Regions from separate parts of the Acidovorax sp. GW835-FHT14B10 genome, predicted to be linked through region 2. Evidence: predicted binding sites of a transcription regulator. Region 2 holds the regulator's gene; the other holds the start of a gene.
What was found. Region 2 encodes HrcA, which represses chaperone genes, less so after heat shock. Its sites were predicted from a motif close to TTAGCACTCNNNNNNNNNGAGTGCTAA; they were not measured.
Positions count from the first base shown of each region.

Region 1: rpoH (RNA polymerase sigma factor RpoH) is a predicted target of HrcA. The motif match lies at 10,994-11,020, and genes of this name have one in related genera.

Region 1 covers NZ_JBXAGC010000014.1:6,919-21,966, forward strand. The annotation lists gene AC1Q5S_RS12215 (response regulator) at 1-262, opposite strand, end outside; gene AC1Q5S_RS12220 (sensor histidine kinase) at 383-1,747, shown strand; gene AC1Q5S_RS12225 (DUF1328 domain-containing protein) at 1,963-2,127, shown strand; gene AC1Q5S_RS12230 (hypothetical protein) at 2,196-2,585, shown strand; gene AC1Q5S_RS12235 (ferritin-like domain-containing protein) at 2,624-3,178, shown strand; gene AC1Q5S_RS12240 (BON domain-containing protein) at 3,284-3,601, shown strand; gene AC1Q5S_RS12245 (zinc-binding metallopeptidase family protein) at 3,775-4,857, shown strand; gene coaD (pantetheine-phosphate adenylyltransferase) at 4,879-5,379, opposite strand; gene rsmD (16S rRNA (guanine(966)-N(2))-methyltransferase RsmD) at 5,582-6,292, opposite strand; gene AC1Q5S_RS12260 (M16 family metallopeptidase) at 6,289-7,662, opposite strand; gene AC1Q5S_RS12265 (M16 family metallopeptidase) at 7,684-9,132, opposite strand; gene ftsY (signal recognition particle-docking protein FtsY) at 9,161-10,489, shown strand; gene cutA (divalent-cation tolerance protein CutA) at 10,493-10,831, opposite strand; gene rpoH (RNA polymerase sigma factor RpoH) at 11,051-11,992, shown strand; gene AC1Q5S_RS12285 (Bug family tripartite tricarboxylate transporter substrate binding protein) at 12,111-13,106, shown strand; gene AC1Q5S_RS12290 (SCO family protein) at 13,150-13,713, opposite strand; gene cyoE (heme o synthase) at 13,767-14,663, opposite strand; gene AC1Q5S_RS12300 (COX15/CtaA family protein) at 14,660-15,048, opposite strand, start outside.
Region 2 covers NZ_JBXAGC010000002.1:58,480-73,527, forward strand. The annotation lists gene AC1Q5S_RS02160 (DUF2325 domain-containing protein) at 1-1,078, shown strand, start outside; gene AC1Q5S_RS02165 (ferritin-like domain-containing protein) at 1,114-1,569, shown strand; partial or broken gene AC1Q5S_RS02170 (YkvA family protein) at 1,697-1,942, shown strand; tRNA gene AC1Q5S_RS02175 (tRNA-Ile) at 2,108-2,186, opposite strand; gene hrcA (heat-inducible transcriptional repressor HrcA) at 2,387-3,391, opposite strand; gene AC1Q5S_RS02185 (NAD kinase) at 3,420-4,316, shown strand; gene recN (DNA repair protein RecN) at 4,319-5,986, shown strand; gene rapZ (RNase adapter RapZ) at 5,989-6,852, shown strand; gene mutY (A/G-specific adenine glycosylase) at 6,884-7,936, opposite strand; gene AC1Q5S_RS02205 (dynamin family protein) at 7,933-9,894, opposite strand; gene mutM (bifunctional DNA-formamidopyrimidine glycosylase/DNA-(apurinic or apyrimidinic site) lyase) at 10,000-10,815, opposite strand; gene AC1Q5S_RS02215 (tetratricopeptide repeat protein) at 10,845-12,623, shown strand; gene AC1Q5S_RS02220 (lipoprotein insertase outer membrane protein LolB) at 12,623-13,159, shown strand; gene ispE (4-(cytidine 5'-diphospho)-2-C-methyl-D-erythritol kinase) at 13,169-14,032, shown strand; tRNA gene AC1Q5S_RS02230 (tRNA-Gln) at 14,055-14,131, shown strand; gene AC1Q5S_RS02235 (ribose-phosphate pyrophosphokinase) at 14,178-15,048, shown strand, end outside.

The sequences.
Region 1 (15,048 bases), on a different contig from region 2:
GCTCTTCGGGATAGCCACTCAGGATGAGAATGCCCATGTCGGGCGCCTTCGCCCGCAGCATGGCCAGCGCATCCAGTCCGCTCTGACCCGGCATGGACAGGTCCATCAGCAACACGTCTATTTCATGGTTGCGCACGAGATCGATGGCCTCGCGGCCGTTGCCCGCCTCGCCCTCCACGCGAAAGTCGACATGCTCCGACAAAAACTGCCGCAGCCCGGTCCGAACAATCGCATGGTCATCCACAATGCCGATCTTGATCATGAGCTTCTTTCAGGAAGTGGCCATGCCATCTCCAGGTCGTTGTTGTTGCACAGGCTTGCGCCGCCATCTGCACCGCAGGCGACAGCGTAGCAGTTCCCCGCGATTATCCGAGCACCCCGCATGACGTTCAAAGAAAACTCCCGGCACTGGCTCAGAAAAAGCCGCACGATGGCCATCAGCCTGCCTTTTGCCTTGCTGGCTGCGCTGGTGCTGATCGGCATCAACGAAGCCGGGCACATGCGCTCGCAGGAAGCCGTGGAAGCCATGAACGAAGGGCAGCAGACCCGCAATGCGGTCAACCGCCTGCTGCAAAGCATGCTGGACGCCGAAACCGGTCAGCGCGGCTACCTGCTGACCGGCAACGAAACCTACCTCGAACCCTATGACAAGGCAGTTGTCACGGTGCAGACCAATCTGGACGAGTTGCGCAACCGGTATCTGAAGTCACCCAATGAACTGCAGCAGTTTGCCCACCTGTCGCGCGAGGTTTCACGCAAGCTGGCCGAGATGGAGCTGAGCGTGCGCCTGCGCCGGCAGGGCAACGAGGATGCCTGGAAATTCATCCTGTTCACCGACGTGGGCAAGGAGCACATGGAGTCGATCCGCAAACAGGCCCATGCGTTGATCGATCGCAGTGCCCAGAGGGTGCAAGAGAGCCGCCGCCAGATTGTGCAATCGCTGATGCTGTCGCGCATCGGCATTGCGACCGTGACATCCATCGGCCTGCTGGCGTTCTACATGTACCTGCGCCAGGCCCGCACCCTGCAACAGGTGAACCAGCGCGAACAGGAAGTGCTGGAGCGTGAGCGGGAGCGGCTCGAAGGCCTGGTCCGCGCGCGCACCGCCTCGCTGTCCGAGCTGGCCAGCCACCTGCAGCAGGTGCGCGAAGACGAACGTGGCTACCTGGCGCGCGAGCTGCACGACGAACTGGGCGCCTTGCTGACCGCCGCCAAGCTCGACGTCGCCCGGCTCAAGTCGAAGATCGACCACCAGGCCCCCGAAGTTGCCGAGCGCCTCCGGCACCTGACCGAAACGCTCAACAGCGGCATTGCCCTCAAGCGCCGCATCATCGAGGACCTGCGCCCCTCCTCGCTGTCCAACCTGGGGCTGGCGACGGCCCTTGAAATCCTGACCCGCGAACATGCCGAGACCGCCGGGATCGAGATCGAGACCAACCTGGAGTCCGTGCAGCTGACCGAGGCCACCCAGCTGACGGTCTACCGGCTGGTGCAGGAAGCCCTCACCAACATCAGCAAGTACGCCAAGGCCACCAAGGTGCTGGTGACCGTGCACAACCACCCCACCCATGTGACGGTGCAGGTGCGCGACGATGGCGCAGGCTTCGACCCCGCCAGCGTGGGCATTGCGTCGCATGGACTGACCGGCATGCGCCATCGGGTGGAGGCCGCAGGCGGGCGGCTGACCCTCACCTCCCGCCCGGGCAACGGCACCCTGGTGTCGGCCGTTCTGCCCAAGTCCCGCTGACTCCACCCGCACCCCGGCATGCTGCGGCCTGCGCGGGGCGTTCAGGCAGGGTGGCACCGTCGGCTGTGTCCTACAAGGCGGCCCTCCTGGCGCCGACAAGGGGGAGCGCCAGCCACCGGCATGCGCAGCGGCCCGCTCTGCCTACAGTACATCCCAGGCGCTCAATTCCTGGCGCCACCTCACCTACGGCAACACCGACCTTCAAGGAGATGGAAATGCTGCACTACGCCGTTGTCTTTCTGGTTATCGCGCTCATCGCCGCTGTGTTCGGCTTTGGCGGCATTGCGGCAGGCGCCGTAGGCATCGCCAAGATCCTGTTCTTTGTGTTCGTGATCATGGCCATCGTGACGTTCGTGCTGGGCCTGCTGAAAAAGGGCTGATCCCCGCGCCCCACCGCCCTGCGACAGCCATTGTGTTCCCCAACCCTTTACATCTTCGGAGAGAACCCATGAATACCGAATCCACCACGACCAAAGTTGCAGACGGGGCGCGCAGTCTCGCCGATAACGTGCTGCAAAGCGCCCAGGACGCCGTACAGACGACACGCGACAAAGCCAGGGAATCCCTGGACAAGGCCGAATCCGGTGTGCGCGAACTGCGCCGTGAAGCCAGCCCGGTCATCGATGATCTGGCCGCCCGCGCCCACGACCTGGCCACGCGCAGCATCGATTTCTGCGCCGAGAGCAGTGCCCGCGCCCGCCACCAGGTTCGGCAGGCCGCTGACGCCACCACACGCTATGTCACGCAGCAGCCGGGCAAGTCCGTGGCCATTGCCGCCGCTGCTGGCGCTGCCGTGACAGCCGCTGTGCTGCTGATGTCACGCCGCCGCAACCCCTGAACGACCACGGAGCTTTTCGCCCCATGGAAAGTGTCTCCATGAAAAAACTCAGCCCTCTACCCTCCCATGCGACCGGCATGGAACTGGACGAAGCAGCCCTGAAAGCCGCGGCCACCAGCCACCTGGATGACGGGGCGGTCACACCCGCGTTCAGCCAGCATCGCGACGACATCGTGCGCCTGCTCAACGACGCGCTGGCAACCGAGCTGGTCTGCGTGCTGCGCTACAAGCGCCACCACTTCACCGCCCACGGCATGGCCTCGCCCGCCATTGCGGCGGAGTTCATGGTGCACGCCACCGAAGAAGCAACCCACGCCGATCTGATCGCCCGGCGCATCGTGCAGCTGGGGGGCGAGCCCGACTTTGCGCCCGACACCCTGCTCGCCCGCAGCCATGCCGACTACGACACCTCGTCGGACCTCAAGGCCATGGTGAAGGCCAACCTGGTGGCTGAACGCATTGCCGTGGAGGCCTACCGCCAGATGATTGCATTGATTGGTGACAAAGACCCCACCACCAAGCGCATGCTCGAAGGCATACTGGCCGACGAAGAAGAGCATGCCGATGAACTCAAGGATTTGCTGGAAACCTAGCCCGTTTCAGCGCCACGACAGCCAGCCGGTCACGGAGGGTGCAACAAGCCGGCAAGCTGTGATTTTCCCTCGCACCCGCGTCTCCACTCTTTGAAGGAATACACCATGAAATACGCACGTGCCCTTGCCCTTGCCGCAGCCACAGCCATCACCGTCGTCACCGCCACGGGCTGCGCAGTGGCGCGCAACCAGCAAACCGCTGGCGCTTACATCGACGATGCGGGCATCACCACAGCCGTCAAGGCCAAGATGGCGGAAGACAAAACGGTGTCCGCCACCGCCATCAGCGTCGAAACGCTCAACGGCACGGTTCAGCTGTCGGGTTTTGCCAAATCGCAGGCCGAGAAGAACCAGGCAGAAGCCATTGCCCGCAACACCAAGAACGTCAAGGAAGTGCGCAACAGCATTGTTGTGCGCCCCTGAGCGTTCGCGCACGATCCTGTCGGTAGCGGCGCAAGCCGTGCGGCGGGGCGTGGCAGGAAAAGGGCACAAGCGCCGAACCAGATGGTTTGGCGCTTGTGCCCTTTTTGACTGGCCGCCACGCTTTCTCTTTTGCCCGCGGTGCGCCGGGCCGCAGGGGGTTAAGCTGCAACACCATGCGGGTATTCAATTGCGACCATTGCGGTCATCTGGTTTTTTTTGACAGCGTGCAGTGCATGCATTGCGGCAGCACGCTCGCCTTTGTGCCCGAGCTGCTCTGCATGGCGGCGTTGGCCCCGGCCCCGCAGGACGGGCCGGACCTGTGGCGCCGCATGGGGCTGCGCGGCAGTGCGGACTGCAGCGGGCGGCTCTATCGCCTGTGCGGCAACCACACCGCCTACAACGCCTGCAATTTCGCCCTGCCAGCCCATGATTTCTCCCCGCTGTGTGTGTCGTGCCGCCAGACGCGCGTGCTGCCTGATCTCTCCGAACCCGCCAACCTGGGCCGATGGAAGCAGATCGAAGCGGCCAAGCGCCAGCTTTTCTACACGCTGGCCCGCCTGGGGCTGGAACCCGCACCGGGCCGATCCGGGCCGGTGTTCGAGTTTCTGGCGGACTGGCCCGGCGGTCCGCCCGTCCTCACCGGCCACCACGGCGGCACCATCACCCTCAACGTAGCCGAAGCCGACGACGGCGAGCGCGCGCAGCGGCGCGTGGCGCTGGGCGAGCCCTACCGCACCCTGATTGGCCACCTGCGCCATGAATCGGGCCATTTCTACTGGGACCAGCTGGTGCGCGACGGCCATTGCCTGGAGGCTTTTCGCAGCCTGTTTGGCGATGAGCGCCTCGATTACGCCGCCGCCCTGGGTGCCCACTATGCCAAAGACAACGACGCGGGCGACTGGCGTCCGCACCATGTCAGCAGCTACGCGGCCTCGCACCCCTGGGAAGACTGGGCCGAAACCTGGGCGCATTACCTGCACATGGTGGACCTGCTCGAAACGGCGGCCAGTTACCAGACCAGCCTGTCCGTGCCCGACCCGCACGCAACCCAGCGCCACCAGGTGACCGACCCCTTTGCCGACCCGCGACCCGCGTTTGACGACATGGTGCGCCAGTGGGTGCCCTTGACCCTGCTGCTCAACAGCCTGAACCGCAGCCTGGGGCAGAGCGACGCCTACCCCTTTGCCCTGTCCCCCGGCGCGCTGCGCAAGCTGCGCTTTGTGCACGACATGCTGGTGCGAACCACCGCAGGCTGAAACTCTCAGCCTCTCAGCCTCTCAGGCCGACGCTGAACGTTGGAGCTTGCGCATCAGTTGCCCGTGCACACCGGGCGAGACGAACTGCGCCACGTCGCCGCCCAGCGTGGCAATTTCGCGCACCAGCGTGCTGCTGATGAACTGGTGCTGGCTGCTGGGGGTGAGGAACACCGTCTCGATGCGCGGCACCAGTGCGCGGTTCATGCCAGCCAGCTGGAATTCATAGTCGAAATCGGTGCCCGAGCGCAGGCCGCGCAGCATGGCCGTGCCGCCGCGCGCAGCGGTGAACTCAGTCACCAGGCCATCAAAGGGCTCGACGCTCACCTGCGGGCAGTCGCGCAGCGCCTCGCGCGCCATGTCCATGCGCTCGTCCAGGCTGAACAGGGTCTTTTTGTGGTGGGCAATGGCCACGGCCACGATCACCCGGTCGAACAGCTGCGCCGCGCGGCGCACCAGGTCTTCATGGCCCAGCGTGAGGGGATCGAAGGTTCCGGGGTAGATGGCGAGCACGTTGTGGGCCATGGGCTGGGGTCTCCTGGTGGGCAGATGGACTTGGGGCCCGGCCCCACAGGGGCCGGCCGGGCCGCGTGGGCGGATTATGCAGCGCACTGCAACGCGCAGGCGCCGCAGCGCATGCCCCTCTTTTTTCAAAGAAAAAAGGCTCTAACGCTTATACAGAAAGCACAATAAGCTATTATTTTTATAGCCATCAAGTGCGATGCCGTCAACCCACCACGCGCCGCTGAAGCAGGTGCGCATGCACCGCGCCCGCCTTCAGGTGGCGCTGCACCACCAGCCCGAACGGAGCCAGTGCCTCATCGGTCCAGGCCAGCGGCGCCTCCAGGTACACGAAGCCGTCTGCCGCCACGGCCTTGGCGGCGGCCTGCAGGGAGGGCTCGAACCAGGCGCTGTCAAACGGCGGGTCGAGCAGCACCAGGTGCAGGCTGGCCGGTGCCGCCTGCCGCAGCGCGGCAATGCCGTCGCCGCGCTGCACGCGCACGGCCGTGGCCGCCAGCCGCGCCTGCAGTTTGTGCAGCTGGGCCACCAGGGCGGCGTCGTTTTCCACCAGCTGCACGGCGGCAGCGCCGCGCGAAGCCGCCTCCAGCCCCAGTGCGCCGGTGCCGGCAAATGCATCCAGGCAATGCCAGCCGGTCAGGTCCTGGCCCAGCCAGTTGAACAGGGTTTCGCGCACGCGGTCGGGCGTGGGGCGCAGGCCCGGGCGCTGGGCCACGGGCAGGCGGGTGCGCTTCCACTGGCCGCCGATGATGCGGATTTCGCCCGCAGCCTGCGGGGCGGCGTCTTTCCTGGCGCTGCTCTTGGCTGCCTTGGCGTCCTTGGACGCCTTGGTATCGGGCTCGGCCGCGGGGACGTTCCTGGCGGGACGGGCCAGGCGGCCGCCGGGCAGGGATTCCAGGCGCAGGCTGGAGCGGCTCATGGCTGGCCTCCCACGACCACGGTGACCATGCGCTCGGGCTGCAGCTTGCGCGCCATGGCGGCGCGGATGTCGGCCACGGTGAGTGCCTCGACGCGTGCCGTCCAGCGCTCCAGGTAGTCGAGTGGCAGCCCGTTCCAGGCGATGTTGGCCACGTTGCCCAGCAGTTTGCGGTTGCTGTCGATGCGCAGTGCAAAGCCGCCGATCAGGTTGTCCTTGGCGGCGCGCAGCTCGGTCTCGGTGGGGCCTTCGCGCACGAAGCGCGCCAGCACATCGCGCGCAACCTGCACGGCCTGCGCTGCCTGGTCGGGCCGGGTCTGCAGGCCGATGCTGAACGCGCCCGCATGCAGGCCGGGCGCAAAGCTGCTGTAGACGCTGTAGCTCAGGCCGCGCTTTTCGCGCACCTCGTTGGTCAGGCGCGAGGTGAAGCCCCCGCCGCCCAGGATGTGGTTGCCCACCAGCAGCGCCAGAAAGTCGGGATCGCGGCGCGCAAAGCCGGGCTGGCCGATCAGCACATGGGCCTGGGCCGAGGCAAAGGGGATGCGCTGCTCGGCCGGCGCGGTGAGCGCGGCCACTTCGGGCACGGCCGGCAGCGGTGCGCATTCGGCCGCCGTGCGCGCCGGCAGGCGCGATAGCAGCGTGGTCACCAGGGTCTGTGCCTGCGCGCGGTTGACGGCGCCCACGATGCTCACGCGTGCGCTGCAGGCGGCCACGGCGCGCGCATGGAAGGCCTGCATGTCGGCCACCTCGATGCGCGCCAGCGTGTCTTCGGTGGCACGGTAGCCATAGGGGTGGTTGCCGTACACCGCAGCGGCAAAGGCTTCGCCCGCCAGGGTGGCGGGGCGGGTGCGGGACTCCTTGATGCTGGCGCTCCAGCGGGCGCGCTCGCGCTGCCAGATATCGGTCGGCCAGCTGGGTTCGCCCATCTGGCGGGCGGCCAGCAAAGCGGCGCGCTGCAGTAGCGCGGGGTCGGTCAGCGAGCGCAGTGAATAATGCAGGCCATCGCTGCCGGCGCTGGCCTCGAAGCTGGCGCCCAGGTCGGCCCAGGCCTCGCCCAGCGCGTTTTCATCCAGTGGTGCGCCCTCACCGGCAACACCCGACCCGCCGATCATGCCCAGAACGCCTTTCGAGGCCATGGAGGCCACGGCACCGGCCAGGCCCGCCTGATCGGCCGGGTCGCGGCGGCTGCCGCCATCAAAGTCGAGCTGCACATCCACCATGGGGATGACGGTGCTTTCCACCAGCCAGACCTGCGCACCGTTGGCTTCGGTCCAGTGCTGGATGGGCAGCAGCGCCCAGGCTGAATTGGCCACAAGAAGTGCTCCAGCGCTTATGAGTAAAGCGCGAGCAGCTATTTTTTTCATAGTCATCATGCAATGCCTCGGGGTGCGGATTCAGTGGCGCGGGGCACCAGCGGCCGGTGCGGCGCGCCGGGGCTTGGTGTCCAGCGGCTGCGGCAGCAGCGTGGCCACCGTGAGCTGGTCGTCACCAAAATACCGGGCCGCCACCTGCTGCACCTGCTCGGGCGTCACGGTGCGCAGCAGGGTCAGCAGGCGCTCTTCCGCATCGAGCGGCAACCCCTGCACCCAATTGCTGCCCAGGTCCTGGGCCTGCCCATGCACCGAGTCACGCTGGTACACGGTCGAGGCAATCCACTGGGTCTTGACGCGTGACAGCTCGGCCTCGCTCACGCCCTCGCGGGCCACGCGGGCCACTTCGGCGCGCAGGGCGTCTTCGACCTGCTGCGCCGTCTTGCCCTCGGCGGGCACGCCGCTGAGCAGGAACAGGCTGGGGCCGCGCCCGGTCACCATGGCCGAGCTGCCGGCGCTGTCGGCCACGCGCTGTGGGCCCTGGCTGAGGGCGCGCTCCAGGCGGGCGCCGTCGTAGCCGCTGAGCACGGCCGACAACACCATCAGCGCCAGGGCATCGCGGTCGCCGTCGGTGAGCGCCTCGACGCGCTCCATGCCAGGCACCCGAAACGCCAGGGCCACATAGGCCTGCTCGGCCGGGGCCTTGACGGCAATGCGGCGCAGGCCCTGCTGCACGGGCTCGGCGCGCGGCTTGCGCGCCGGCACGGCGCGGGCGGGCAGGCGACCGTAGTATTTTTCGGCCAGGGCACGCACCCGGGCCACGTCCACATCGCCGGCCACCACCACCGCCGCGTTGCCGGGCACATACCACTGGCGGTGGAAATGGCGCACGTCATCGGGCGTCAGGGCATCGAGGTCGCTCATCCAGCCCACCACCGGGCGGCGGTAGGGCGAGGCGATGAAAGTGGTCGCAAAAAGCTGCTCGGCCAACACGGCGCGGGGCTGGTCTTCGGTGCGCATGCGGCGCTCTTCCTTGACCACCTCGATCTCTTTCTTGAACTCGGCATCGGGCCACTGGTTGTGGGCGAAGCGGTCGGCCTCCAGGCGCATCACGTCCTCGAGCCGGCTGGAGGGAATCTGCTGGTAGTAGCCCGTGTAGTCGCGGCTGGTGAAGGCATTTTCCTGTCCGCCCAGGGCCGCCACGCGGCGCGAGAACTCGCCCGGCGGCACGGTCTTGCTGCCCTTGAACATCATGTGTTCGAGCACATGGGCCACGCCCGAGGTGCCATCGACCTCGTCCATGGAACCCACGCGCAGCCACACCATGTGCATCGCCGTGGGCGCACGCCGGTCGGGCTGCACGATGAGCTGCATGCCGTTGGCCAGCGTGAATTGCTGTGCCCCGGAAGCCGTGGCCGTGGGGGCCGCTGGCGGGTTCGCGGCAGGGGTGGCGGAAAGGGTGGTGGACACCGGGGATTGCGCCCCGGCACTCAGGCAGGCCAACAGGCCCAGAAGGGTGAAAGCACGTTTCATAGAATGGAGTGATTCTAAGTACCCGCCAATGTTCAGTTTTTTCAAGAAAAAACCCACCCCCACGCCCGCGCAGCCCGCTGCGGCTGCGCCTGCCACCCCTGCTGCACCGGAGGCCGCACCCGCGCCACTGCCGGTGGTTCCGCCCGCCGGGCAGGCACCCGCCGCCCCGGTCACGCAGCCCGCGCCATTGCCAGCGCCCTCCGCAGCCACCCTGCCCCCAACGGCCCCGCCGGCGGCCAGCGGTGGCCTTGGCTGGCTGCGCAACCCGTTCGCCGCCAAACCGCCTGCTCCCGCAGCTGAAGCAGCCCCGGTGGCATCTCCGCCGCCGGCCGAGCTGCCGGCGCCAGCGCCCGTGCCCCCCCCCGTTTCGCCCATGGTGGCAACCGCACCCATCGCCGTCGCCGCCCCGCCCTTGCCTTTGCCCCCCATTGCCGCCGAGCAGCCGTCCATGCCCCCCGAACGCAAGGGCTGGCTCGATCGCCTCAAGGCCGGTCTGCGCAAGACGGGCTCCAGCATCGCCACCGTGTTCACCGGCACCCAGATCGACGATGCCCTGTATGAAGAACTGGAAGAAGCCCTGCTGATGGCAGACACCGGCGTCAAGGCCACGCAGCACCTGCTGGATGACCTCAAGCGCCGCGTGAAAGACAGCAAGACCACCGACCCCGCCGCCGTCAAGGGCCTGCTGGCCGATGCGCTGGCCGATCTGCTGCGCCCGCTCGAAAAAGCCCTGGTGATTGGCGAGCACCAGCCCACCGTGATCATGGTGGCGGGCGTCAACGGCGCGGGCAAGACCACCTCGATCGGCAAGCTCACCAAGCACCTGGCCAACGAAGGGGCCAGCGTGCTGCTGGCGGCGGCCGACACCTTCCGCGCCGCCGCGCGCGAACAGCTCGGTGTATGGGCCGACCGCAACACCGTCGAGATCGTGAGCCAGGAAGGCGGCGACCCGGCTGCCGTGAGCTTTGATGCCGTCACTGCCGGCAAGGCGCGCGGCAAGGACGTGGTGTTGGTGGATACGGCCGGTCGCCTGCCCACGCAACTGCACCTGATGGAAGAGCTGAAGAAGATCCGCCGCGTGGTCACCAAGGCCGACGCCACGGCGCCCCACGAGGTGCTGCTGGTGATTGACGGCAACACCGGCCAGAACGCGCTGGCCCAGGTGCGCTCGTTCGACGATGCGCTGCAGCTCACCGGCCTCGTCGTGACCAAGCTCGACGGCACGGCCAAGGGCGGCGTGCTGGCGGCCATCGCGCAGGAGCGCCCCATTCCCGTGTACTTCATCGGCGTGGGGGAAAAGCTCGAAGACCTGGAAACCTTCGACGCGCGCGAATTCGCACAGGCCCTGTTGACCTGAACGTTACGCCCCGGTGGCCACCTCGCCATCCACCCAGCGCACATAGGCCGGCGTGGCCTGCAGCGCCTGCACCACCAACTGCGGCAGCGAATAGGGGTGCAGCGCCTGCAGCAGCGCCAGCAATGCGGCGGTGGCGCGCGGCATGGTCTTGCAGTCCAGCCGCCACTCCGATGCTTCCTGCAGGGCACCCTGCCAGTGGTAGTGCGAGGTGATGGCCTGCACCTGCACACAGGCCGCCAGCCGCGCCTGCATGACGGCCTGCGCCAGCCGGCGCGCATCTGCCGCGCTGGCCACCGTGGTGGTGACCATGCTGATATCCGCCGGATCAACGCCTGTCGCCATGGAACTCTCCTGCCTGCAAAAGGAACAAAGGGCAGTGTAAACAGGTCTTCAAATGCTCATCTATTCATAGCTACCAACGCTTTATGGTATTGCGCTCAATGTCAATTGATTGGACATATCAAAAACCAGGCACTTTGGAACAACCGGACGGGAACTCCGGGCTTAGCACTCCCTCCAACAGAGTGCTAACATGAAGGCTTAGAGGAAAGGATTCCCGGAATGACACTGCCATCTGGAACCGCAACGACGACCTTGGCACCCACCAATCCATGGGCGCTGGTGCCGCCCTTGGGCAACCTGGATGCCTACATCTCGGCCGTCAACCGCCTGCCCCTGCTCACCCATGAAGAAGAGCAGGCTTACGCCCGCCAGCTGCGCGACCACAACGATGTGGACGCCGCTGGTCGGCTGGTGATGTCGCACCTGCGCCTGGTGGTGTCGATTGCACGCCAGTACCTCGGCTACGGCCTGCCCCATGGCGATCTGATCCAGGAAGGCAACGTGGGCCTGATGAAGGCCGTCAAGCGCTTCGACCCCGACCAGGGCGTTCGCCTGGTGAGCTACGCCATGCACTGGATCAAGGCCGAGATCCACGAATACATCCTGAAGAACTGGCGCATGGTGAAGGTGGCCACCACCAAGGCGCAGCGCAAGCTGTTCTTCAATCTGCGGTCCATGAAGCAGGGTTTCAAGGCCGACGCGGCGGCAGCCGATGCCAGCACGCACCGCGATACCCTGTCGGACCGCGAAATCGACTCGGTGGCGGCGCAGCTCAATGTCAAGCGCGAAGAAGTCATCGAGATGGAAACCCGCCTGTCGGGTGGCGATGTGCTGCTGGACCCCGCACCGTCGGACGATGGCGAGCAGGCCTTTGGCCCCATTGCCTACCTGGCCGATGCCGCGCATGAGCCCACGGCCATGATCGAGTCGCGCCAGCGCGATGCGCTGGCCACCGATGGCATTGCTGCCGCCTTGGCCGGCCTGGACGAGCGCAGCCGCCGCATCGTGGAAGAGCGCTGGCTCAAGGTCAACGACGATGGTTCGGGTGGCATGACGCTGCACGAGCTGGCCGCCGTGTATGGCGTGAGCGCCGAGCGCATCCGCCAGATCGAAGTGGCCGCCATGAAGAAGATGAAAGCCGCGCTGGCCGATTACGCCTGAACGGTGGCTGTCCGCCGACCGGACCGCAGAGATAATTCAGCGCGCGACTGCGGTTGCGCGCTTTTTTTTGGGTGCCAGCAAATGCCTGTGCGCCTGTCCATGACCGGAGGATCTTTTGATGACCCCATCCCACCTGCGCCGTGCTGCTCTGGCGCTGGCCCTTGCTGCGGCCTGCAGCCCCGCTTTTGCACAATCCACCGCGGCCCCGGCAACACCGGGCTGGCCCAGCAAACCCGTCAAGCTGGTGGTGGGTTTTCCGGGCGGGTCATCCCCCGATCTGGTGGCGCGTACCCTGGCCGAGCCGCTGGCCAAGGCCCTGGGGCAGCCGGTGATTGTGGAAAACAAGGTGGGCGCTGGCGGCAACATCGCCGCCGATGCCGTGGCCAAGGCCACGGATGATCACACCCTGGGCATCATGATCAACGGCAACCTGACGATTGCCAAGCTGATCAACCCCAAAATCCACTACGACCCGCTCAAGGACCTGGTCCCGATCAGCCTGATTGCCACGGCCCCGCTGGCCCTGGCCGCCCCGGCCAACGCACCGGGCGCCACCGCGCAGGAGTTTTTCGCGGCCGCACGCGCCAGCGGCGACCGCTGGAGCTATGGCACTCCGGGCGTGGGCACGGTGGCCCACATCGGCATGGAACTGCTCAAAGGCAAGGCCGGCGTCCAGCCGGTGCATGTGCCCTACCCGGGCAACCCGCAGGTCATCAACGCCATTATCGGCGGCCAGATCCAGCTGGCCCTGCTGCCCCCGGCCATGGCGGCCGCGCAGGCCCGCGCGGGCAAGCTGCGCGTGATTGGCATCACCTCCAGCGGGCGCAGCACGCTGGTGCCTGAATATCCCAGCCTGGCCGAAGCAGGCGTGAAGGACTTCAACCTCGAAATCTGGAACGCGGTGGCCGCCCCCCGGTCTCTGCCCCGGCCGGTGGTGGCGCGCCTGTCGGCGCTGTTCAGCGAAATCGCCCGCAGCCCGGACGTGCGTGCCAAGCTGTTCCAGCAAGGCTGGCAGGTGACCGGCACCACCGCCGAAGGTCTGGCCCAACGCATCCAGACCGATGCGCGCGTGCTGGGCGCGGTGATCAGATCCCAAGGCATCAAGGCCGAATAAGGCGCCGAACAAGGGGTTGGCGCGGACGGCCCGCCGGCCCCCGTTACCCGGCTTCCTGCAGCAGGGCACGCACATCGGCACCCAGCGCCTGCGCGCCGCTGCCGTAGCGGTTGTAAACGCGCAGGCGGCCTGCCGTGTCGTACACGTAGCTGCCAGCCGAATGGTCCATGGTGTAGCTGGTGGGGGTCTTGCCATCGACCTGCTTGAAGTAGATCTTGAAGTCCTTGGCCACGGCGGCGGTCTGCTCGGGCGTGCCAGACAATGCCAGGAAGCCGGGATCAAAGTTGGCCATGTAGGCCTTCAGCACCTCGGGTGTGTCGCGCGCGGGGTCCACGGTGACAAAGATGCCCTGCAGGCGGTCGCCGTCCTTGCCCAGCATCTGCTTGACCTCGGCCAGCTCCTGCATGGAGGTGGGGCACACGTCGGGGCATTGGGTGTAACCAAAGAACACCACCACCACCTTGCCCCGGAAGTCCTGCAGGCTGCGCTTTTGGCCGTTGTGGTCGGTGAGCGGAATATCGCGTGCGTAGTCGGCCCCGGTGATGTCCACCCCACGAAACTCTGTCTTCTTTTCAGAACAGGCGGTCAACAGGGCACCAGCGCTCATGGACAAAGCGCTGATAGCTATGAATTGAAGGGCATTTCTTTTGTGCATGGTGTTCACAGCGCATAGTGGTCCACCAGCAGCGCGGCAAACAGCACGCTCAGGTGGATGAGGGAAAAACGAAAGGTCTTGCGCGCCAGGGCGTCCGAGTAATTGCGCCACAGCGCAAAAGCATATCCACAAAAACCCAGGCTCAGCGCCACCGCCGCAACCAGGTAGATCCACCGACTCATGCCGTAGATAAAGGGCATCAGGCAGCCCGCAAAGAGGATCAGCGTGTACAGAAACACCTGCAGGCGCGTGAACTCGTTGCCGTGCGTCACTGGCAGCATCGGCAGGCCCGACTTGCGGTAGTCCTCCACCCGGTACAGGGCCAGCGCCCAGAAATGCGGCGGCGTCCACAGGAAGATGATGAGGAACAGGATCAACGCCTCGGGGCCCACATCGCCCGTCATGGCCGCCCAGCCCAGCACGGGAGGCATGGCGCCCGAGGCGCCGCCGATCACGATGTTCTGCGGCGTCAGCGGCTTGAGGATCACCGTGTACACCACCGCATAGCCCACGAAAGTGGCGAAGGTAAGCCACATGGTCAGCGGATTGACCCAGAAATACAGCAAGGCCGAGCCGGCCCCACACAGCAAGGCCGAGAACAGCAGGGTCTGCGTGTTGGACAGCTCGCCCTTGGCCGTGGGCCGCCAGGAGGTGCGCTTCATCCGGGCATCAATGCCCTGCTCGACGATGCAGTTGAAGGCCGCGGCAGCACCCGCCACCAGCCACACGCCGGCACAGGCCAGCGCCATCTGCCCCAGCTGCTGCAGCGTGGGCAGGCCCGGAACGGCCAGCACCATGCCGATCAGCGCGCAGAACACGATGAGTTGCACCACGCGCGGCTTGGTCAGCGCGTAGAACTGCGAAAAGCGCGAGGGCGCTGAAAGGGTAGAGGCAATACTCATGCGGAAACTCTCGATGCACACGAGGGTGCCAAAGACTCAAGGGGTGTGCGGACCGTCCGGCTGGACGCGGCCGTCCAGGTCAGTACCACCACCAGGGCAGCGGCGCCCCCCGTGTGCAGCACGGCGGCCAGCAGAGGCCATCCCAGCACCACATTGCTCAGGCCCGTGGCCAACTGCAGCAGGGCCAGGCCCGCCAGCCACCGCGCCTGCATGCGCAGCGCAGCGGCCCGGTGCAGGCGCCAGGCCAGCCAGGCCAGCGCCAGCAGCACTCCATAGGCCATCAGGCGGTGCGCATAGTGGATGGCCGTGAGGCCGGCAAAGCTGATGTGGCTACCGTCCTGCAGCAGCCCCAGCGGCCGCCAGATCTGGAACCCCTGCACGAAAT
Region 2 (15,048 bases):
GGGCAAAGCCATTGCGGATGATTACGAGGTTCATGTCGGCGCGGTCGCCGAATGCACCCAGCGCAATCGGCTGTCCGAGCTGCTGCAGAAGGATCTGGAATCACGGTACGCCAGAACCGTTCAGGCGTTCAAGTTCGCCAAGGACACCAAGGCGGTGGCCGACCTGTGGGCTGACGCTGTTCGCCAAGGCGATGTCTCAGGGGCTTTTTGGGCCACGTTGACCCACCCCCGCTGCGACGAGGTTTTGCAGGAGGTTGTCCTGAGAGACATGCACATGTTGCAGCACCAGGCCGGGGCCGCTGTTCGCATTGACTTGACCAAGTTCAACGAGTTGATCAAGGAAAACGGTGTCCTGGGTCGGGAGCTGGGCCGAGTGCAAGAACGATGCACCCGAGTGATCACGGAGAAGGCCGCTGAAATCGAGCAACTGCACGCACAACTCGTGCAGCAGCGAGCCATCGTGATTGGTAAGGACTCGCGGATTGCGTTCCATCTGCAGGACATGGAGCAGCTGAAAGCGTCGCTGCCGGACTTTGAAAACACGTCCCGGCTGCGAAAGAAGATCGATCAGCTCACGGCTCGACAGGCGGAGCTGGAAACGCAAAACGCACAACTGCGCCAGCAGCTCAGCGAAGCACAACGCTCGCCGAGCCTGCGTGAATCGGCGGCTCAGCCTGCTCCCGCAGCCGAACAGCACCACGACACGCCCAAGGAAAGCCCAATCACCTTCCATCTCAAGGCAAAGACGATCCTGTGTGTCGGGGGTCGCAACGGAAACGTGGCGAACTATCGCGATGTGATCGAGAAAGCGGGGGGCAACTTCGCACACCACGATGGGGGTCTGGAAGACAAGCAAGGTGCGCTCGACTCCATCCTCGCCGCAGCCGATTTGGTCATCTGCCAAACCGGCTGCATCAGTCACAACGCCTACTGGCGGGTCAAGGATTTCTGCAAACGTACCGGCAAGCAATGTGTCTTCGTCGAGAACCCCAGCACCTCCTCACTGACCCGTACCTTGCAGCAAATCACCGTGGATGACACCCACGGCGAACTGGCAGAAAATACATTCGCTCAGTAAAAAGCAACATATCGCCGCCATGAAAGGAGTCCACCATGGACGAATCCAAAACCAAAGCCGCTATTGATGCTCTCAACCGGATCATGGAACTTGAGTTGGCGGGTGTGGTGAAGTACACCCACTACTCGCTCATGGTGTATGGCTACAACCGCATTCCCATCGTATCCTGGATGAAGGGCAACGCCGATGAGAGCCTGGCCCATGCTCACAAAGCCGGGGAAATGGTCACGCTGCTGGGCGGCCACCCGTCCCTCAAGATCGGCCCCCTGCTGGAAACCGAACAGCACGACATTGGCGACATTCTGCGCGAGAGCTTGTCGCACGAGAAAACCGCCCTGGCCGCGTACTACGATTTGCTCAAGATCGCGGAAGGCCACTCGGTACTTCTGGAAGAGTACGCCCGCGAGATGATCGTCAATGAAGAGCTGCATCAAGACGAGGTCAACAAGATGCTGCGCCGTCCGGGCGAGACCGCAGCGTTCAAGGGCTAATACTGACAGCGGCACGGCGACTTTGGCGACACACCTTTAATGGGTGTCGCCCACCTAGCCATCACTCAGACTTTGACTTGTGGGACGCTGCACGCCGGAGTTACGGCGCTTTTAGCGGGCTTGAAATCTGTTCAAACTCGACAATTTCAAAACCTGGGCCAAGCAACCTGAAACCCCGTGGTATGCAAAAGCGCAGGGGGTTTTCGTTGTGGCCTATGCGCTCAGCCCGATTGACCTTATTCCGGACTTCATACCCGTGCTGGGCTACGTGGATGATTTGCCGTTGTTGCCTTGCCTGATCTGACGCACGGTCAGGCTCGTACCCGTGTCGGTATTGACCGACTGCCGGTCTCGCGCGGACGACTGGATGAAACGTGGTGAGGGTAGCGGGCGGCACGGGCGCTGATCGGGGGATGGGTGCCGCACTGGTATTGGCGCAGGTGCTGCGAGGCCCGCAGCGACACTGTGTGGCCAGTAGCCGGGGCTTTGCGGGGCTCAGTAACGAAAAAACCCCAGATGGTGAGGGCTGGGGTTTTTTTGGTGGGACGCCCGTGAGTCGAACACGGCACCAATAGATTATGAGTCTACTGCTCTAACCAAGCATGAGCTAGCGTCCCGAAATTTTTGCTACTCGGCCGTTACATGGCGGCTTCGCTTGGGCGGTCACTACCTGCGCAAGGTGTTGATTTTATTGAGTTTAATCCCCTGCTTCAACATCTTGAACGATGTAGCATGAGTCCTCTGCTCTCACCAACTGAACTAACGCCCCTCGCGCCAGCGCTGAATCAGACGGAGCACGGCAAGTATTGTAGGGTGTTTATTTGCGGTAACTGAGCGCGTTGGACACCAGCTTGGAAGTAATGTCCACGATCTGGATCATCCGGTCATAGGGCATGCGGGTGGGGCCGATCACCCCCAGCGTACCCACCACCCGGCCGTCCACTTCGTAAGGTGCGCTAACAATCGAGAGCTCTTCGAACGGCACAACCTGGCTCTCTCCGCCGATGTAGATACGGACGCCCTCTGCCTGGCTGGAGATGTCCAGAAGGCGAAGTATCTGGGTTTTCTGTTCGAACAAATCGAAGGCCCTGCGAAGGTTGCCCATGTCGCTAGAGAAATCGCTCACTGCCAGCAGGTTTCTTTCGCCAGAAATGACGACCTCATCCTGCGCTTCGGAAAGGGCTTCCGAACTGATGTTGACCGCAGCCTGCATCAATGAAGCGATCTCCCCTCGCAGCATGTCCACCTCCGATTTGAGCTTTTCACGGACTTGCTCCATGGCCAAACCGGCATAGTGGGCATTCAGGAAGTTGGCGGCCTCGATCAACTGCGACTGTGAATAGTCCACATCGGTGAAGATGACACGGTTTTGCACATCTCCCTCCGGTGAAACAATGATCACCAGAAACCGGCGCTCCGAAAGTCGAAGAAATTCGATATGGCGGAACACGGAGGTGCGCCGCGGCGCCATCACGACACCCACAAACTGGGAGAGGTTCGACAAAAGGTGCGCCGCATTGGCAATCACTTTTTGCGGCTGCTCTGGCACCAGTTGTGGCGGCGTCAGTGGATCCCGCTGCACTGTCAGCATGGTGTCCACAAACAGGCGGTAGCCACGCGCGGTGGGGATTCTTCCAGCGGAGGTGTGGGGGCTTGCGATCAACCCCAGCGCCTCCAGATCCGCCATGACATTGCGTATCGTTGCCGGGGAGAGCTCCAACCCGGAAGCACGTGAAAGGGTGCGCGAACCCACAGGCTGCCCATCGGCGATATAGCGCTCGACCAGCGCTTTCAGCAACAACTTGGCACGGTCATCGAGCATGGAATGATTTTAATGATGTAATTTCGCGATGACGTCCAATTTCCGCCATGTTGCGCTTATCGGCAAGTATCAGGCAACTGCTGCCGGCGCCATGACCGATAGCTCGCGCCACGCCCTCGAAGAGATAGCTCAGTTTCTTGTTCGCCTGGGATGTCAGGTGGTGCTTGAAAAAGAAACCGCCATCAATACCAAACTGACCGCCTATCCCTCCATGGACGTGGACACCATTGGCGCCCAATGCGAACTGGGGCTCGTCGTTGGCGGAGATGGCACCATGCTCGGCATCGGTCGACAGCTCGCGCGCTATGGCACCCCGCTGATCGGAATCAATCAGGGGCGCCTGGGTTTCATCACCGACATTCCCTTCGGCAGCTATCAGGCAGCGCTCACTCCCATGCTGTGCGGAGAATACGAAGAGGATTTGCGCCCCCTGATGCGCGCACGCGTGGTTCGTGGGCAGGCCACGGTTTTCGAAGCCCTTGCCATGAACGATGTCGTGGTGAATCGCGGAGCCACATCCGGCATGGTGGAACTTCGCGTGGAAGTGGGCGGGCAATTCGTGGCCAACCAGAGGGCTGACGGGCTCATCATTGCATCGCCCACCGGATCAACAGCCTACGCACTTTCCGCGGGCGGCCCCATGCTGCACCCGTCCATTCCAGGGTGGGTATTGGTTCCCATCGCACCCCATACCCTTTCAAACCGCCCTATCGTTTTATCGGACGCCACCGAAGTGGCCGTCGAGATAGTGAGTGGCAGGGACGTCAGCGCCAATTTCGACATGCAGTCTCTGGCGTCACTGCTGCACGGTGACCGGATTCTTGTTCAGCGCTCCGAGCACAGCGTTCGGTTTTTGCACCCGCTCGGCTGGAACTATTTCGCGACACTGCGCAAGAAGTTACGCTGGAACGAAGGGGGCTCCTAATCATGGCGCTCAGGCGAATCACCCTGCGGGACTTCGTGATTGTTCGAGAACTTGCTCTGGATCTACAGACAGGCTTCACCGTGTTGACCGGGGAAACCGGGGCCGGCAAATCGATTCTGGTGGATGCGCTGCAACTGGCACTGGGCGCTCGCGCGGATGCAGGGTACGTGCGTGAAGGCGCCCGCCATGCCGATGTGTGCGCAGAATTCGATTCCCCCAGCCACTTGCACCCATGGTTCGAAGAAGCGGGGATCGAGGCCAGCGACATCTTGCTACTGCGCCGAACCGTAGACACCCTGGGGAAAAGTCGAGCGTGGATCAATGGCACGCCGGCTACCGCAACGCAACTCCGCCACCTGGGGGATCAATTATTGGACATTCATGGCCAGCACGCATGGCAGAGTCTGACCCGCCCGGATTCCGTGCGCGGCTTGCTGGACGCTTATGCGGGTATTTCGCTGCAGGAATTGTCTGCAAGCTGGACCCAATGGCGTGTCGCCCAGAAGATCCTGGAGGAAGCACGTGCGGCCCAAGCATCTCTGCAGCAAGAGCGCGAGCGGCTGCAATGGCAAATTGCTGAAATCAGCAAACTGGCCCCCGGAGACGACGAGTGGGTGGACCTGGAAATGCAGCACCAGCGTCTCTCGCATGCCCACACGCTGCTGGAAGCCGCCCAGGATGCACTGGCAACCCTCGACGAGGAGGAGTCGGGCGCACATTCCAGACTGACGCGCGCTGTCTCACGACTGCAGAACCACGAGCAGCTTGAACCTGTGTTTGGCGACCTGGCAAATATCCTTTCGTCCAGCTTGGCGCAGACCAGCGATGTCATCCGCTCGCTGCAAGCCTATCTGAGGCGTACCGACCTGGACCCGGAACGTCTTGCAGATCTCGACGTGCGCGTGTCGCAGTGGATGACTCTGGCGAGGCGCTACAAGCGCCAACCTTCAGAATTGCCCGCCTTGCTGCAAGCTTGGAAAACAGAACTGCTGCGTCTGGACGCTGCAGCCGATCTCGCCAGCCTCGAATCAACCCAAGCGAGCACCGCCAAAGCCTACCAAACCATCGCACGCGCCATTTCGCGCGGTAGAGCAAAGGCTGCACCCCAACTGTCCGCGGCCATCACACAGGCGATGCAGGGCCTGGGCATGACGGGAGGTGTGTTTGAGGTTTCGGTGACAACGGCCTCTGAGCCTGCACTGCATGGATTGGACGACGTTGCCTTTCTCGTGGCAGGCCACCCTGGCATGACGCCCCGCCCCATCGGCAAGGTCGCATCGGGCGGCGAGCTGTCACGGCTTTCCCTGGCCATTTCCGTGACCACCAGCGAACTGGGTACGGCGCCCACCCTGGTTTTTGACGAAGTGGATTCGGGCGTCGGAGGGGCCGTGGCAGAAACTGTGGGTCGATTGATGCGGCAACTGGGACGCGACCGGCAGGTGCTGGCAGTCACCCACTTGCCGCAGGTGGCAGCCTATGCAGACCACCATCTCATGGTGTTCAAGCGTCGCAATGCGGACGGAACCACCAGCACCGTCAGGCCGCTTCTGGGCGACCAGCGGATTGCGGAAGTGGCCCGCATGCTTGGCGGTGAACACCCCACGGGAACCACCCTGGCGCATGCCAACGAAATGTTAAGCCTTGCTACTACCTCGACAATGGAACGATGACCATGTCCCTGGAAATTGTGCTGATCACCGGAATGTCTGGCTCGGGAAAATCCGTGGCGTTGCATGCGCTGGAGGATTACGGGTATTACTGCGTTGACAACCTGCCCCCTGAATTGCTCCCCGCTTTTGTGGCACTGGAGCACAAGCACCACGGGAACCGCGTGGCAATCGCCATGGATGTGCGCAGCGCCACGTCACTACCGCAAGTACCCCGGGAACTGGACCGTCTGCGCAAACAGGGGGTGATTGTTCAGTCCATCTTCCTGGATGCGACCACAGACACACTGGTTCGCCGTTTTTCCGAGACACGTCGCCGCCACCCTTTGTCGCATGATGATGTTCCAGATGGCCGTCGAGCACTCACGCAGGTGATTGAACTGGAGCGCGATTTGCTGACGGATCTGCGGGAGCAGGCACATGTCATAGACACCAGCACGATAAGGGCATCCCAGCTCCAGAGCTATGTCAAAGACCTGATGCCATCGGCGCCGGGGCAGCTCACACTGGTTTTCCAGTCGTTCGCATTCAAGCGGGGAATTCCCGTGGATGCCGACTATGTGTTCGACGTCCGGATGCTACCCAACCCCCATTACGAACCCGCGCTGCGCGACCTGACGGGACTGGATGCCCCTGTCGCAGACTTTCTACGCCAACAGGCGGATGTGCGGCTGATGGGCCAGCACATCGAGAAATTTCTCTCCTATTGGCTGGACATGCTGGACCGGAACCACCGAAGCTATGTGACGGTAGCCGTCGGATGCACAGGCGGTCAGCACAGATCCGTCTATCTCGTGGAGCAATTGGCCCAGGTATTCAGCGACCGATGGACCGTTCTGCGACGCCATCGCGAGTTGGATGGTCGCTAAAAAAACGTGCCACAGCGAGGTCCTGCTGAGCCTACAGCCGGGCCAGTAGTTTGCGAACGGGGGCAGGAAGGCCCATGACAGCGATCTGTTCCGCAGTAAACCAGCCTCCGCCATCGTCTGGCGTTGCCTCACCATATTGCCGCACGATCACAGGATGCAAGTACAGATCGCGATGGGTCAGCACATGAAGAAAAGGGACCCCCTCCTCCATGGTTTTCACAGAGGGGCGCCCTGCTGCATCGAAAAATGCCGAGACATCCGACCGAAGGGGAAAGATGGGCACGCAATACAGGCCAGCCCATATGCCTGCCGAAGGGCGGCGGGACAACCAAAATTTCCCCGCAGGATCCTCCAGAACCATGAGCCACCACGATTCTGAGCGGCGCTTGAGCTTGCGCGTTCTCACGGGATACCGTTCGGGCTCCCCAACGCGATGTGCAACGCACACAGTCTGCAAAGGGCATTGCGGACAAGCGGGATTGCGAGGCATGCACAAGCTGGCCCCCAAATCCATCAGACCCTGGGTATAGCGCGGCATCGCCGTGTCAATGTCCACCGATGGCAACAAGGCCTGTGCATGCGCCCACAATGTCCGCTCGTTCCGAGCCACTGCCAGATCCTCGTCAAAACCCAGCACGCGTGTCAGCACCCTTCGCACGTTGGCGTCCAGGATGGGCGTGCGCTCCGCAAAACAGAAAGCCGCAATCGCGCCCGCCGTTGAGCGCCCAATTCCGGGCAACGTAGCCAGCACCTGCGCACTGCGGGGAAAAATTCCGCCGTGCTCGCTGACAACAGTCTGTGCACAGCGGTGGAGATTGCGTGCCCGGCTGTAGTACCCGAGGCCACTCCACAGAGCCATGACCTCATCCAGCGACGCGTTGGCCAAGGCGCTCACATCGGGGAACCGCTCCAAAAACCGCGCGTAATAGCCCAGCACCGTGCTGACCTGGGTTTGTTGCAGCATGATTTCAGACAGCCAGACCCGATAAGGATCGCGTGTCTGCTGCCAAGGCAGGTGGTTGCGTCCGTGGATTGCCTGCCAGTGAACCACTCGCGTGGCAACATCTGTTTCCGAAAGAATCATGCAGGCATCAGCCCGGGGCGTTCTGTGGCCTCCGCCGAGACGGGCAACGCTATCAACTGGGCTGTCAGTTCGGTCAAGCGTCGTTCCAGTTGAATGAGTTCCTCTTCACCCGCCTCGATCTCTGAAATTCGCTCCACCAGGCCAGTGGCTGCATGCTGAATCCGGTCAACCGCCTCTATGCGTCTGGTAAAACTCCGACGGCGCTCACGCAACTGGGCGTCCAGTTGAGCCGTAGCAGACTTGCTCCACAATTCCAGATCATTGGCCGCCGACTCGTACACCGTGCGCAAACGCATGGCCAAGGCACGAACCAGGCGCTCGGCGAATTCAGGCTGCGCCAGCTTCAGGACATTGCCAACCCCAAGGTATTGCAGATGGCTCTGCTCAATCTGCGAGAGTTCTTGGACAAAGTGTTCGAGTTTCGGAGGGGGGGGCACCTGCAAAGAAAACCCGAATTCCGCATTCAGCTGGCGAAACGTGCCCCCTAGCATCGCCTGTATTTCAATACTGGATGCTTGCGCTTTATCCAACGTTCCCCTGAATTTTTCAAAGGTCTGGACGTAGATCTTGCGCACGCCGAGCTTCAGCCCTTTTTGCTGGAGCATTTGCGCCAACTCGGTCAACTCCAGCTTGAGGGACTTCGCCCCCAACTGATGAAAAACGTCCCGCAACAGCTTGAGATGCACCGCACGAACCGCCTGAATCTTGGCAGCGCTCATATCAAACTCGCGCTGTTCCTGCTCAACACGGTGGCGCATCGACACGATCACCGAAGCATTTTTGCCCCGGAGATTTCGCAGTTCAGCCATCTGATCGTCCAAATCCCTGCGACGAATATTGATGACACGCGCAGTTTCAGCACGCAAACCCGCCACACCCGTTGCCACGGCAGCACGCAGGATGGCTTGACGACGGCCCATGATCCCCCTGGCCAGCGCCTCTTCCAGTGAAGGCAGGCCGCTGGATTCGAGAAGAAGATCGTCACACGTGATTTTTGCCAGCAGCCCCTTTTGGGCAGAAACAGGCACCACCTGCGCCAGCGGCACACCCAGCATTTCCGCAGAGGTCGCGCATTGCCGGTTCATCTGCGCAATGATTTCGTGCGGCGAATTGAGGGTATCCCACAAGGTATCAATCTTGTTGAGAACCACCAGCCGTGCTTCCAGGCTTTCCGCAGACGTCGCCAGGTGCTCTCGCCAGATTGCCAGGTCCGAACGGGTAACTCCCGTGTCTGCACTCAAGATGAACACCACCGCATGGGCCTGCGGAATGAGATTGACGGTCAACTCGGGCTCGGCGCCCACCGCATTCAATCCCGGGGTATCCAGAATCACCAACCCTTGCTTCAGCAAGGGATGGGGGATATTGATGATGGCATGGCGCCACATCGGCACTTCCACCAAGCCATCCGCATCAGGCACCGGGTTGTCGTCTGCGAGCTCGTCGTGCCAGAACCCAAGCGCCCGCGCGTTATCCAGCGTAACTTTTCGAACCTCTGCAACCTTCTCCAGTGCTTTGGCGATCTGGTCGGCATTGTTGACATCCAGCGGGATTTCCACCCAGCGATCGGGTTTTAACCGCCATTCGGCAAGGCCCTGCAGTTGCAACCGGGTATCGATTGGCAGCAGCCGAAGGCAGGGCGCCACCGAAGCGTCGTAGCCCAATTCCGTGGGGCACATCGTCGTGCGGCCGGCGCTGGCAGGCATGATGCGACGGCCATAGCCGGCAAAGAAGATGGCGTTGATCAGCTCTGATTTGCCGCGCGAGAACTCCGCGACAAAAGCCACCGTCACCTTATCGCTGCGCACCTGTGCTTCCAGGCGACTCAGACGCTCCTGAACCGCAGCGTCCATGAGCTCGTGATCAGACATCCACTCGGACAGACGGCGAATCTGGTGCGCAAACTCACGCCGCCAGAAGCCGTGCTCGTCGAACTGCTCGTTGAATGATGGTCCCACTTTGCTCCCGGAGTGCGATGTACGGCCTATGCGTAGATATCCACAAAATATAGCATTGACGGTGCCGTGGATGCGATCCATGTGTTGACTGTCAACACCGCCCCGTTACGCGCGTTGGCATCGAGGACAAAAATAGCTGCTGCGCTGCCCCTGGCGAAGCAGCTGGATGGCGCTGCCACAGTGGTGGCAGGGCGCACCATCCCGCCCATACACATTCGCTTCGTGCTGGAAATGTCCGGCCATCCCGTCGGCACTGGAAAAGTCCTTCAGCGTACTGCCGCCAAGTTCCACCGCACGCGCCAGCACCGTCCGGATGGCGTCAAAAAGCCTGCGCCCCCTCTGCGGACCTATGCGCTGCGCTGGAACGGTAGGGCGAATGCCCGCCAGATACAACACCTCGGACGCATAGATATTGCCCACACCCACGACCAGACGTCCCGCCAGCAGCACCTGCTTGATGGGCGCACGACTCGCCTTGAGCCCTGCCTCGAAGGCGGGGTAGGTAAAGACGTCGGACAGCGGCTCCATCCCCAGCCCGCCCAACAATTTCTGTGCAACTGCAGCTTGCTCGTCTGCTGCGTACACCACGGCACCAAAACGCCGGGGATCATGCAGGCGCAGCGTCCCCTGCGAGGTCATCACGTCGAAATGATCGTGCGCGCCCGGCGGAGGCAGATCAGGACTGAAGCGCAGGCTTCCGGACATCCCCAGATGCAGCAGCAAAAGACCGGAATCCAGATCCACCAGCAAATATTTGCCCCGTCGGCGTATCGCAACCACCTTTTGCCCCACCAGCGATTGCGGCGCACACCCCAGCGGCCACCGCAACGGCTTGCCCACCCGAACCGACTCGATCCGAGCCCCGGCAATGGCCTGCGCAAAACTGCGGCGGGTCACTTCCACTTCGGGCAACTCAGGCATGCCATCGCCTTGAAAACAGGTTGAAGAGCATGGATTATTATGGCCCGATGGTGCCATCTCATCGCTTTCGAACAGCCCTTCTCACCGCCGCTCTGCTGGCAACAGCCACCACCGGATGGACGCAGTCCGGGGGGCCGCTCAGCAGCGCCGAAGTTGTCCCCCCGCACATTCCCAGCGCACAGCTCGATGCCGAGCTTTTCTATGAAATTTTCCTGGGCGAGCTGACCACCCAGTCCGGAGATCCCGGAGCGGGTTACTCGCTGATGCTGGAAGCAGCGCGGCGCAGCGGAGAAAGCGCCTTGTATCGGCGTGCCGCCGATATTGCCTTGCAAGCCCGGTCTGGCGACTACGCATTGGCAGCGGCACGGGCATGGAAAGAGGCGCAACCCCAATCGCGAGAAGCCAACCGCTACACGTTGCAGATTCTCATTGCGCTCAATCGCATCGGCGAGACTCCGGAACTGCTGCGACAGGAGTTGGCGCAAGTGCCCGCCGCCTCCAAGGCCTCGGCCCTGTCAGCCCTCCCCCCGATGTATGGCCGCGCCAGCGACAAGTCACTGGCGGCAAATGTGGTGGAGCGGGCGCTCACCGATGAGCTTCTGCACCCCGCCACGGGTCCTGCAGCATGGACCGCACTGGGCCGTATGCGCCTGGCGGCCGGCAACAAGGCGGGTGCTCTGGATGCGGCTCGCCAGGCAGTGACGCTCGACGCAGCCAACGCGGTTGCCATGCCGCTGGCCCTGGAGCTGATGGAAGAGGGAGTACCCGAAGCAGAGTTGCTGGTCACAACCCACCTTGCCAAACACCCCGACCCGGACCTGCGCACGGCATATGCCCGCGTCCTGCTGGGCCAGCAACGCTACCCAGCCGCGCGCCAACAACTGGAGACAGTGACGCGCGACAAGCCGGATCTGCGGGAAGCATGGCTTGCCCTTGCCACGCTGCAATTTCAGGACAACCGACTGCGCAATGCGGAAAAATCACTGCAACGCTACATGGAGCTGACAAATGCCGCCACCTCAGACCCGGATCTGCAGCGGCGTGGACTGACCCAGGCCTACCTTCTCTCCGCACAAATTGCCGAAAAGAACAAAGACTACGCCGCGGCCGAATCCTGGCTTGGACGCATCGAAAATTCGGAAGAGATGCTCAGCGCACAACGCCGCCGCGCATCCCTGCTCGCACAACAGGGCAAACTTTCTCAGGCACGCGCACTGCTGCGCGGACTGCCGGGCAATACCCCCAGCCATGCCCGCATGAAACTGCAGGCAGAGGTGCAGCTGCTGCAGGAAATGCGCTTGTACAAGGAGGCTTTGGCCGTCCAGGCGGAACTGGTAGCCCAGGACCCGGAAGACAATGAACTGGTCTACGACCAGGCCATGCTGGCCGAAAAATCAGGTGATCCGACCATGATGGAGCAGTTGCTGCGGCAGCTGATTGAGCGGAAGCCCGATTACCACCACGCCTACAACGCCTTGGGATACTCCCTCGCGGAACGGGGCTTGCGCCTGGAAGAGGCCAAAGCCCTGATCTCCAAGGCGCTGGAATACGCTCCTGGCGACCCCTTCATCACAGACAGCCTGGGCTGGGTCGAATTTCGCCTCGGCAACAGCACCGAGTCCTTGCGCCTGCTATCGATCGCCTTCAAGGCCCGGCCCGATGCCGAAATTGCAGCGCACCTTGGCGAAGTCCTCTGGAGCACCGGAAACCGTGCACAAGCCTCCAGTGTCTGGCGCGAGGGCTTGCGCCTGAACCCAGACAACGAAACGCTCAAAGACACCCTGAAACGACTGGGAGCCATGCCCTGATGCTGCATGCCACGCCACAGGGTCTGCAACCGCAAGGCGCGACCCAAAGGCTGCCCCACTGGTTTGCATCCTTGCTCGCGGTCTTTGTTCTGCTGCTGGCCGGCTGCGCCCATCCGCCGGCCACACCGGAAAACCCCCATCGCGCCCCGTGGACAGGACGCCTGGCATTGCAAGTGGAAGAAACGGCGTCGCAGTCTTTTTCCGCATCTTTTGAGCTCTCAGGATCGGCGCAGCAAGGCCAATTCGTATTGTTCAACCCTCTGGGCAACACCCTCGCACGGATCCAGTGGAATGCCAGCCACGCAGAGATCACCACGGGCCAGAACACCCGGGAGTCCGAATCATTGGATGCCCTGCTGCGGGATGTGCTGGGCACGGATATTCCGGTCGCTGCACTGTTCAGCTGGCTCGAAGGCATCCATGTGGATGCCGTTGGCTGGCAGGTCGATCTGTCGGCTCTCTCCGCCGGGCGGTTGGTGGCGCAACGCCACACGCCGACGCCACAGGCCACACTGCGCATCATCCTGACCCGCTGATACCACTTCATGCTCGCCCTGTACGACGTGCCGGCCCCGGCCAAGCTCAACCTCTTTCTGCATATCACGGGCCGACGAACTGACGGCTACCACCTGATGCAGTCCGTCTTCATGATGATCGACTGGTGCGATACCCTGCATTTCGAGTTGCGCCATGATGGCGGCATCACCCGCGAGGACCTTGGCCCTCCGCTTCCCGACATCGATCTGACCGTCCGCGCAGCACAGGCCCTGCAAACGGCCACCACCTGCCCCCTGGGCGTTCATATCGGGGTGCAGAAAAGAGTTCCTGCGCAGGCCGGCATGGGAGGCGGCTCGTCAGACGCCGCCTCCACGCTGCTGGCCCTCAACCGCCTGTGGAAACTCAACCTGCCCCTCACCGCGCTGGAAGCGATCGGACTGAAACTGGGCGCCGACGTGCCATTTTTTTTGCGCGGCCGCAACGCCTGGGTAGAGGGAATTGGTGAGATAATCACGCCGCTTGAGAAGGCAAATCAACTACCGCAAGCGAGTTTTGCCGTAGTGAAACCCGAGGCGGGTCTGGAAACGAAATCAATTTTTTCCGCTCCTGATCTGAAACGTGATTCAGATAGTGCTACAATCTTAGGCTTTGCTGCAGCACACTACAATTTCGGTTGTAATGACTTGCAACCAGTCGCCCAGGCCTTGTGCCCCGAAGTGACCCAAGCCATTCGGTGGCTTGAATCGCGCGGTTTGCAAGGTCGAATGACCGGTTCAGGCAGTGCAGTGTTTGCACAAATATCGCATGCTGTTGACCTTCAAAACGCCCCCAGTGGCTGGCAGGTCAGGACATGTGAAAATCTGATGGTTCATCCTCTGGCAGGATGGGCGTCAGACAAGAATGAAGGTTGATTGCTTTGCAGTTGACCTGTGTAGGGGAGTCGCCAAGCTGGTTAAGGCACCGGATTTTGATTCCGGCATGCAAAGGTTCGAATCCTTTCTCCCCTGCCAAATTTCTTTTCGCGTACGGGCTCTTTTTTCAGACTGCTGGGACGCTATGCAAGCCAACCAACCCGACTTCATGGTTTTCACCGGCAATGCCAATCCTGGCATGGCGGCTGAAATTGCCCAACACCTTGGCACCACTTTGGGTGCTGCTGATGTGGGACGCTTCTCCGACGGCGAAGTCACCGTCGAAATCAAACAGAACGTGCGGGCCCGCGACGTTTTCGTGGTGCAGTCCACCTGCGCGCCCACCAACGAAAACCTCATGGAGCTGCTGATCATGGTGGACGCGCTCAAGCGCGCCTCCGCAGAGCGCATCAGCGCCGTGATCCCCTATTTTGGCTATGCCCGCCAGGATCGCCGCCCCCGCTCCAGCCGGGTTCCGATCTCTGCCAAGGTGGTCGCCAACATGCTGCAAGCCGTGGGCGTGGCCCGTGTGCTGACCATGGACCTGCATGCCGACCAGATCCAGGGCTTCTTCGACATCCCCGTCGACAACATCTACGCGTCGCCCGTTCTGCTGGGCGATCTGCGCCAGAAGAACTACGAAGACCTGATCGTCGTTTCGCCCGATGTGGGTGGAGTGGTGCGCGCCCGGGCCCTTGCCAAGCAACTCGGCTGCGACCTGGCCATCATCGACAAGCGTCGCCCCAAGGCCAACGTGTCCGAAGTGATGCATGTGATCGGCGAGATCGAAGGCCGCAATTGCGTGATCATGGATGACATGATCGACACCGCAGGCACGCTGGTGAAGGCCGCCGAAGTACTCAAGGAGCGTGGTGCCAAGAAGGTGTATGCCTACTGCACCCATCCCATTTTCTCGGGCCCCGCCATTGAACGCATCGCCCAGGGCTCTGCCCTCGACGAAGTGGTGGTGACCAACACCATCCCCTTGAACGATAACGCCAAGGGATGCACGAAAA